Regions from separate parts of the Enterobacter sp. 4974935 genome, predicted to be linked through region 1. Evidence: predicted binding sites of a transcription regulator. Region 1 holds the regulator's gene; each other region holds the start of a gene.
What was found. The regulator PurR, encoded in region 1, represses purine synthesis genes. The targets are predictions, from matches to a motif close to CANGCAAACGTTTGCNTG.

Region 1 (2,202 bases):
GGGCATGCTGAGCTGGACCTGCGTGGTCGCGCGCGATCACCCGCTGGCGGCGCTGGACGGGCCGCTGAGTGATGACACCTTACGCAACTGGCCCTCGCTGGTGCTGGAAGATACCTCCCGCTCGCTGCCCAAGCGCATTACCTGGCTGCTGGATAATCAGCGCCGCGTGGTTGCGCCGGACTGGGAGTCGTCAGCCACCTGTCTGAGCGCGGGGCTGTGCGTTGGCATGGTGCCGGTGCATTTTGCGCGCCCGCGCATCGACGCGGGAGAGTGGGTGGCTCTGACGCTGGAAAACCCTTTCCCGGATGCTGCATGCTGTCTGACGTGGCAGCAAAACGACGTCTCGCCCGCCATGGCCTGGCTGCTGGATTATCTGGGAGACAGCGAAACGCTGAACCGGGAGTGGTTGCGGGGACCAGCGTAGCTGGCCCCGTAAAGAGATTAACGTCGGTAGTCGCGGAACGGACCGTCGGCAACGGAACGGCGTTCAATCAGGCGCGGGTGGACCTCAATGGACTGGGACTGTTCTCGCTTGTTGACGATCCTGTCCATCAGCATATTGAAGGCCGTTTCACCCAGCGAATCTTTCGGCTGGTGAATGGTGGTCAGCGCCGGGGTAAAGAAACGGGCGTTGCGAACGTTATCATAGCCGATCACCGAGATGTCCTGCGGAACGCGAAGGCCGAGTTCATCCGCCGCGCAGAGCGCGCCCATTGCCATGATATCGCCGCCGCAGAATACAGCGGTAGGGCGATGCGGCTGGGAGACGATCTGCTGCATGGCGCGATAGCCCGACTCCGGCTCGAAATCGCCCTGGACAATCCAGTTTTCTGGCACGGTAATCAGCGCCTCTTCCATCGCTTTCATGAAACCGGCCAGACGGCCAGCACCGGTGTTACGCTCCAGCGGACCCGGGATCACGCCAATTTCACGATGCCCGCGTTCTACCAGATAACGCCCGGCCATGTAGCCGCCTTCAAAAGCGTTATCAATAACAGAGTCGGTGAAGTCTGCGCGCGCCTCGCCCCAGTCCATCACTACCATCGGAATGTGGCGATACTCTTCCAGCATGGAAAGGACCGACTCGGGGTATTCAGAACACATTACCAGCAGGCCGTCGACGCGCTTTTGCGCCATCATTGACAGGTAAGCGCGCTGTTTTTCAATGTTGTTCCACGCGTTGCCCAGAATCAGGGTATAGCCTTTCTGAAAGCAGTTTTTTTCAACGGCTTCGATGATTTCAGCAAAGTAGGCCGCTTCACTGCTGGTGGCCAGCAGGCCAATCGATTTGGTGTGATTAACCTTCAGGCTGCGGGCGACGGCACTTGGCGAGTAGTGCAGCTCTTTGATTGCCGCCCAGACGGCATTACGCGTCTCTTCAGCGACGAAACGCGTTTTGTTAATAACATGTGATACGGTTGTAGTGGAAACGTTTGCTCGTTTTGCTACGTCTTTAATTGTTGCCATTAAATGTCACTCCAGACCATATCCTAAGCTCCTGAAAAAATTGAAGGTAAACGTTTGCCTTCTCTCACCCTTATCACGCAAACATGAGTTGCGACACGCCGGGAAAACGACACAGGACGTCAGGAGGGGGTCAGTGGCCGGTACGCTAATAAATTTAGCGTGGAATTTTGTCCTATCTTGATGAAAAGGGGAAGAGGTAAAGTGGATATCCGCTTAAATCCTGGAAGATTTTTGACCTGAACTGTGTAAAAATGAGCAAGCTCACTTTTCGTAGGGTGAATAAAAGGAGAAAAATTGATGAGTACCGATCTGAAGTTTTCGCTGTTTACCACCATTGTTGTTCTTGCCCTGATTGTTGCGGGTGGTTTAACCGCTGCGCTGCACTGATTTAGGTGGAGGGAGAGTCTTCTCCCTCCCTTGCCGCTATTGTTACCTCTCCGGCAAAAATCTTTTGCCAAAATGTTAACTTCTCATTTTTTGTGATTGATGTCATGCTTTTGCCTTCTTAGTCTGTGCCGGGTAACGGCACGGTATCCGGAGTCTTTTCATGAAAATCAATTTTCCCCTGCTGGCCCTGGCGATTGGCGCCTTTGGGATTGGCACCACTGAATTCTCCCCGATGGGGTTATTGCCTGTTATCGCCCGGGGTGTGGACGTCTCTATCCCTGCGGCCGGTATGTTGATTAGCGCCTATGCGATCGGCGTGATGGTGGGCGCACCGCTGATGACGCTGCT
Region 2 (2,202 bases), 960 kb from region 1:
GCAGCGCCACCGGGCGAAGTCCGCACAGGTTAGAAGTTGTAACCCACGACCAGGTAACCACCCCAACCGGTAGAGCGAACGCTGAAGTCGCCGTTGCCGAAGTTCAGGCTGGCGTCGTCGTTCCACTGGCCACCGTTGTGCCAGTAACGCGCAACAACAGAGTAGTGCCAGTGATCGTAGTTCAGCGCCAGAATGTGGCTGGAGGCGATGGAGTTACTGGTACGAGCATGCTTCCCGTTGTTGTCATAGAAGTTATCGTCGCCCAGGTCTGAACCCCAGTCAAAGTTGGTGAAGCCGATATAGCTCAGGTTACCGCCCCACAGCTGAGTGATTGGCACAAAGTATTTCACTTTGAAACGGTAGCCATCCCACTCGTTCTCATTTGATGCGCCATAGTTCTGCCACTGGTATTTCGCATACACGTTCAGTGACAGGCTCATTGGCAGGCCGGTTTCGATGTCAGTACCCAGACCCATATACCAGGTGCTCTGTTCCTGAGAATCGTTGCGACCCATGTCATAGATGTAGTTGTTCGCGAAGTACCACTCTTTGAACGGACCAAACGCCAGGCTGGTGCCGGTCAGTTTGTCGATAGAGAAACGCGGTTCGATTTCCATGAACAGCGGGGAGCCATTGTTCCAGATACCTTTCGCATCGGAGTTACCGCCGAAGAATACCGGCAGATCGACGTAGCCGTAGAAATCAAACCAGTCTTTCTTGGCAAACGCTTCGTATTCCAGGTAGGTATCGTTGCGGATCTGCGGCCCGAAACGGGTGTGGTAGCTGCCTACCACGTTAACGCTCTGGTGCCACCAGTCGGAGAGATATTGTGGTTTGTCGTTTTCCGCTGCGTTAACAGTGAAAGAGGAGGACAGTGCCAGCACGGCGCCAGCTGCGAGTAATGTTTTTTTCATAATCATGCCACTGATTGAAATTCCCTTCCGGGAGTGAAAAATGCGCGAATTGCGTTTCTAAATATTTCGTGTTTCTGCGGAGCCTATTATAGGAATCCTTGCTCACAAAAATATGTGTTGTTTCACATATCTCTCACATACGTAATCGATTGCGTTCACGTTTGCGTACTTTAAACGGCCGGGATTGTAGCGGCAATCATTTATGTTGCCAATCCATACGAAATGTAAATGTTAGCGGAGTGACATTTCACTCCGCTAAAAGGGCGGGTTATTGCGCGGCAGGTTGAATGTCGTGAATGCGGATAAAGCCCAACTGTTCTGGCGTCAGTCCGCTCAGCTGGAGCGGGATATCAACATCGCTCGGTGCCAGCGTGCTGGCGGGGGCGGTGAAGAGCTGATTCTTCACATTCACCTCCTGATAGCTCTCCGTGGTGCCCTGAATCTGGCCCCACTCTACGGTGCCGCTGAAGGCGGGAAGCGGATCGTTGGATTCACCCTGAATGCGTAATGTTGCGCGCGTACCATCGGCATTCGCTGCAACATTCACCAGAGACATCCTTAGCGTGCCAATCTGGCTGTTCAGACGCGCGGGCGTGTTTGCGCCCGGCAATAAATAAACGCCATTGCTGGATTTGGCATTCAGCGCGTTCTGCTGGGTGATCTTCACGGTTTCTTTATTAAGTTTGTCCATCGCCACATTGAGCGTATTCACGCTTTGTTTCATCTCGCGAACTTCACTTTGCTGTGCGCAGGCGCTGAGCGTGAACAGGCTCCCAACCAGCACTATTTTCAGGTAACGTCTTGTCATTGCGTTTAATTCCTTGAAATCACACATTGCTGCAATGGTAGACAGGATAGTGGCGTCAGGCATAGATCCTTTGTCTCAAAAAGCTCTTCCTTTGTTGTCGGGCCAGTTCAGGGTAAAATAGAAATCAGTTAACCAGATAACAGGGACATCGTATGCATTGCCCATTTTGCTCCGCTGTGGATACCAAAGTCATCGACTCACGTCTTGTAGGCGAAGGGTCTTCCGTGCGTCGTCGTCGGCAGTGCCTGGTGTGCAACGAGCGTTTTACCACCTTCGAGGTGGCAGAGCTGGTAATGCCGCGCGTGGTAAAAAGTAACGATGTGCGCGAACCGTTCAATGAAGAAAAACTGCGTAGCGGGATGCTCAAGGCGCTGGAAAAACGGCCCGTCAGCTCCGATGACGTCGAAATGGCGTTAAATCATATTAAATCTTATCTGCGGGGGCTAGGTGAGCGCGAAGTGCCGAGCAAAATGATCGGTA
Region 3 (2,202 bases), 780 kb from region 1:
TCGTCCCACTCGGCGCTCAGCACAGACTGGCGCTGGTAGATGGGATATTCGTTTCCCGGCTCATAAATATGGCGATAGCGATAACCGTTTTTGCACCACGGGGCAGAGACATCACGCTGGGGGATACGCTGCACCATTTCGTTCAGGAGCTGATCCTGAAGCGCCTGCTGGCTGGCCATGACCTGGCGGCCATAGTCGTTTTCCTCGTGCAGATAGTCGAGCACCTCTGGCCGGGAACGGGAATCGTCCCGCAGCCAGTAGTAGTTATCGATACGCGTATCGCCATGCGTGGTGATCGCATAAGGAGTACGTCGGGCTTTTGGAGGCATGGCATTCTTACTTTTTCGTTTTACATCCTATAAGGTTGGCAAAACACGCGTATGATGCAAGCGAAACATGGCCTTCTAGCCCGCGAGGGTCTGCTTCTGCTGCTGAATATCCTGCTCAATTCCCTCACGAACGTCCTGTGGGATCTTCAGCGCATCACCCAGGGCGTTCAGGTAGCTGCGCTCCATAAAGTGATCGATATCGATGGCGGCACAGCTCAGAAAATAGAGTTCCAGTGCCTCTTCTTCGTTTTTCACGCTTTGCGCCAGACGCTGCGGATCGAGCGGCTGTTCGATGGCCTGCGCCACCAGCGCCCTGCCCTGCTCCTCAACGCCCGCTTCCCGCATCTGCTGTTCAATTGCGGCACGTTCACTGGCATCAATATGCCCGTCGCTCTTGGCTGCAAAGACCAGGGCGAGGATCAGACGCTCGGTACGTAAATCTAACGGCGAAACCTGCTTCCCGTACTGCGGTTCATCCTGATGCGCGTTGCGCACCTTGTCTTTGTATTTGTTCCATAAGACGGAGCCTGCAATAGCCCCTCCGCCCGCCAGCAGCGCGCCGGTACCGTATTTGGTAAGCAGTTTCCGCGATGATTTATTGGCAACCAGCAAACCGGCCAGTCCGCCGAGCGCACCCGGCACTAGCAGCTTGCTCAGACCCTGCTCGCCGGACGACGAGCCTTTTTGTCCCAACAGGGATTGCAGTTGATTCATCCAGCCTGACATATTTTTCCTCACGTAACAGTGCGTAACCTTCACAGCCTAAGCGAGCGGGTGTCAGGAAATGTCTGTCAGTGCTAAAGAAGCGCAAATTTCTCCCCTGTTCGGGTTATCCCTATACAAGACATACGCAAACGTTTTCGTTTATACTGCCCGCATCTTTTTCAGGGGGATTTTTATGACTCGTTTAGGAACTGCGCTGCGTCCTGCCGCGACGCGCGTTATGCTGTTGGGATCGGGTGAACTGGGTAAAGAAGTGGCCATTGAATGCCAGCGTTTGGGTGTGGAAGTGATTGCGGTGGACCGTTATGCGAATGCGCCCGCCATGCACGTCGCGCATCGCTCGCACGTCATCGATATGCTTGACGGTAATGCCCTGCGGGCGTTAATTGCCGACGAAAAACCGGATTTCGTGGTACCTGAAATTGAGGCCATTGCCACTGAGATGTTGGTTGCCCTTGAACAGGAAGGCCAGCGCGTGGTGCCCTGTGCCACAGCGGCAAAACTGACCATGAACCGGGAAGGCATTCGTCGCCTGGCGGCAGAAGAATTACAGCTCCCGACCTCCAGCTACCGTTTTGCCGGGGATAAAGCTGCGTTTCTCCAGGCCGTAGAGGAGATTGGCTACCCGTGCATCATTAAGCCGGTAATGAGCTCCTCTGGCAAAGGGCAGAGCTTTATCCGCGACAGCAGCACGCTGGACAAGGCCTGGGACTATGCCCAGCAGGGCGGCCGTACCGGTGCCGGGCGCGTCATCGTAGAAGGCGTGGTGAAGTTTGATTTTGAAATTACCCTGCTCACCGTCAGCGCCGTGGACGGTGTTTATTTCTGCGACCCGATTGGTCATCGCCAGGAAGACGGCGATTATCGCGAATCCTGGCAGCCGCAGCGAATGAGCGCGCTGGCGCTGGCACGCGCGCAGGAGATCGCCCGCAAAACGGTGCTGGCGCTGGGCGGCTACGGCCTGTTCGGCGTGGAGTTATTTGTTTGCGGCGACGAGGTGATCTTCAGTGAAGTCTCCCCTCGCCCGCACGATACCGGGATGGTCACGCTGATTTCGCAGGATCTCTCTGAGTTCGCGCTGCACGTACGTGCTTTCCTCGGCCTGCCGGTTGGCGGCATCCGTCAGTACGGCCCTGCAGCCTCGGCGGTG
Region 4 (2,202 bases), 1.2 Mb from region 1:
TGGCCCTTCTCGGTGATATAGACCGCTTCGCCTGGCGCGACATCACGCAGGAATTCGAAGCCCAGCGTGTCCAGCGCCACGCTTTCGGAGGCAACCATGTACTCGGAACGGCCATCGCCGAGGTCACGTTTGCCGAGCACCAGCGGGCGAATGCCATTTGGATCGCGGAAGGCCACCATGCCGTGACCGATAATCATCGCCACGCAAGCGTACGCGCCACGGATCTGGCGATTAGTCGCGGCAACGGCGGCAAAAATGTTGTCTGCTTCCAGCGGATAATGGCGGAAGTTATCCAGCTCGCTGGCAAAGATATTGAGCAGGATTTCAGAATCAGAGGTGGTGTTAATGTGGCGACGTTTCTCTTCGAACAGCTTTTTACGCAGCTCGTGGGCATTGGTCAGATTGCCATTGTGGGCAAGCGTGATGCCATACGGGGAGTTAACGTAAAAAGGCTGAGCCTCAGAGGCGCTGGAACTGCCAGCAGTAGGATAACGAACGTGACCGATCCCCATATTACCTTGCAGACGCTGCATATGGCGGGCTTCAAACACATCGTTTACCAGGCCATTCGCCTTGCGTAAACGGAAGCAGTTGTTTGCATCAATGGTGATGATACCCGCAGCATCCTGCCCACGGTGCTGAAGCACCGTTAACGCGTCATAAATCGACTGGTTTACCGGCATGAAACCGGCGATACCGACAATACCGCACATTCGTCTTTTCCTCGTTAAGCCACATCTCAGGGTTTATGCCCTGGGCAAGAAACTCGACGAGCTTTGCAGATAGTCAAAGAACCATCTGATGATGAAGCTGAACTCCGGAATGAGCTGCGATTTTTGCCAGTCTTCACTTTTGGAGAACCCGGTAAAGGTATCCAGGAAGAACAGGATCGCGGCCACAATCAGCACGCCTCGCAACGCGCCGAAACAGATGCCGAGCACCCTGTCCGTTCCTGACAGACCGGTTTTCTCGACCAGCTGACCTATCACGTAATTGACGATAGCGCCGACAATCAGCGTCGCGATAAACAGCACCGCGATGGCGATTCCGTTTCGGACCAGTTCATCTTCAAAGCCCGTGAACCAGACAGACAGGTAAGTGTAGTAATGACTGGCAACAAAGAAAGCACAACCCCAGGTTACCAGCGATAACGCTTCACGAACAAAGCCACGGATCAGGCTAACCAGACAGGAAAAACCAATCACCGCAATGATGGCGTAATCAATCCAGACCATATGTGTCCCACGATTAAACGCCCTGTCATCCAGTTCGGGGCGAATTCTAACAGAAAAAGAAAACGTTTGCGTAGGGATTTCCTTCCCACGCGTAAATAAAAAAGGCGCTGAAAAAATGCTCAACGCCCCTCCGCCTGACGTCTCTGTGGACGTCTGCTTTCTCCCCCTCACCCTAACCCTCTCCCCTTTGGGGAGAGGGCCGGGGTGAGGGGAGCCTTATCAGTTTGCGCTGTAGTTCATCACCACACCGCTCAGGCCGGAGATTTGCTTCAGCTCGCCAAGCGAACCTTTGAGCTTATCTTTAGACGCATCCGGCCCCACGAGGATACGGGTAATTTTACCCTGTACCGGCGTGGTGGGTGAAGTATAAACACGGTATCCCGCGCCGCGCAGTTTACTCACAATCTCATTGACCTTATCTGCATTTTTCAATGCACCGAGCTGAACGACATAGGCTTTGCCGGTAGGGGCCGCGTCCTGTTTCGCCGGCGGTGGCGTTTCTGAAGCGGCTGCCAGTTGCTCGGCCGCTTTATCCCGCTGCGGTTTCGGCTGCGGCTTCTCCACCGGTTTCGGCTTCTCAACAGGCTTAGGCTGTTCTACCGGCACCGGATCAATCTCGATGTTATTGTTCGTCGCCAGACGCGACGGGTCAAGAGACGGCGCGGCTGCATCACCTGCGCGCACCTCTTCCGCTGCGCCTTCAGGCGGCTGGGCTGGCAGCGCCTGCGTTGCCGCTGGCAGCATATCGGGCTCGTCGCGATCGCCCGGTTTGGGTACCAGCGGAATGGCCGCAAATTCATCCTGGTAATGCTTTTTCTGCCCGTCGAGCAATCCCGGGAGAATAATCACCCCGAGCGCGACCAGCACAATGGTTCCTGTTAAACGGTTCTGAAACTTACTCGCCACCGGTTCTCCCCGCGTCCATCACTTCCATGACATGTGCCACCGTGTGGAATGACCCACACAC

Region 2: the regulator PurR is predicted to act here: its motif matches at 1,053-1,070, upstream of AC4OVS_RS17420 (nucleoside-specific channel-forming protein Tsx).
Region 3: the regulator PurR is predicted to act here: its motif matches at 1,177-1,194, upstream of purT (formate-dependent phosphoribosylglycinamide formyltransferase).
Region 4: the regulator PurR is predicted to act here: its motif matches at 1,291-1,308, upstream of cvpA (colicin V production protein).

What each region holds. Positions count from the first base shown of each region.
Region 1 is NZ_JBZWGT010000003.1:2,400,857-2,403,058, reverse strand. Features, by position in the region: gene punR (DNA-binding transcriptional activator PunR) at 1-424, shown strand, start outside; gene purR (HTH-type transcriptional repressor PurR) at 442-1,467, opposite strand; gene cydH (cytochrome bd-I oxidase subunit CydH) at 1,765-1,854, shown strand; gene AC4OVS_RS12660 (MFS transporter) at 2,015-2,202, shown strand, end outside.
Region 2 is NZ_JBZWGT010000003.1:3,363,384-3,365,585, reverse strand. Features, by position in the region: gene AC4OVS_RS17420 (nucleoside-specific channel-forming protein Tsx) at 30-914, opposite strand; gene AC4OVS_RS17415 (SadB/YajI family lipoprotein) at 1,183-1,722, opposite strand; gene nrdR (transcriptional regulator NrdR) at 1,875-2,202, shown strand, end outside.
Region 3 is NZ_JBZWGT010000003.1:1,622,282-1,624,483, reverse strand. Features, by position in the region: gene ptrB (oligopeptidase B) at 1-329, opposite strand, end outside; gene AC4OVS_RS08895 (tellurite resistance TerB family protein) at 405-1,055, opposite strand; gene purT (formate-dependent phosphoribosylglycinamide formyltransferase) at 1,228-2,202, shown strand, end outside.
Region 4 is NZ_JBZWGT010000003.1:1,180,827-1,183,028, reverse strand. Features, by position in the region: gene purF (amidophosphoribosyltransferase) at 1-713, opposite strand, end outside; gene cvpA (colicin V production protein) at 747-1,235, opposite strand; gene dedD (cell division protein DedD) at 1,455-2,141, opposite strand; gene folC (bifunctional tetrahydrofolate synthase/dihydrofolate synthase) at 2,131-2,202, opposite strand, start outside.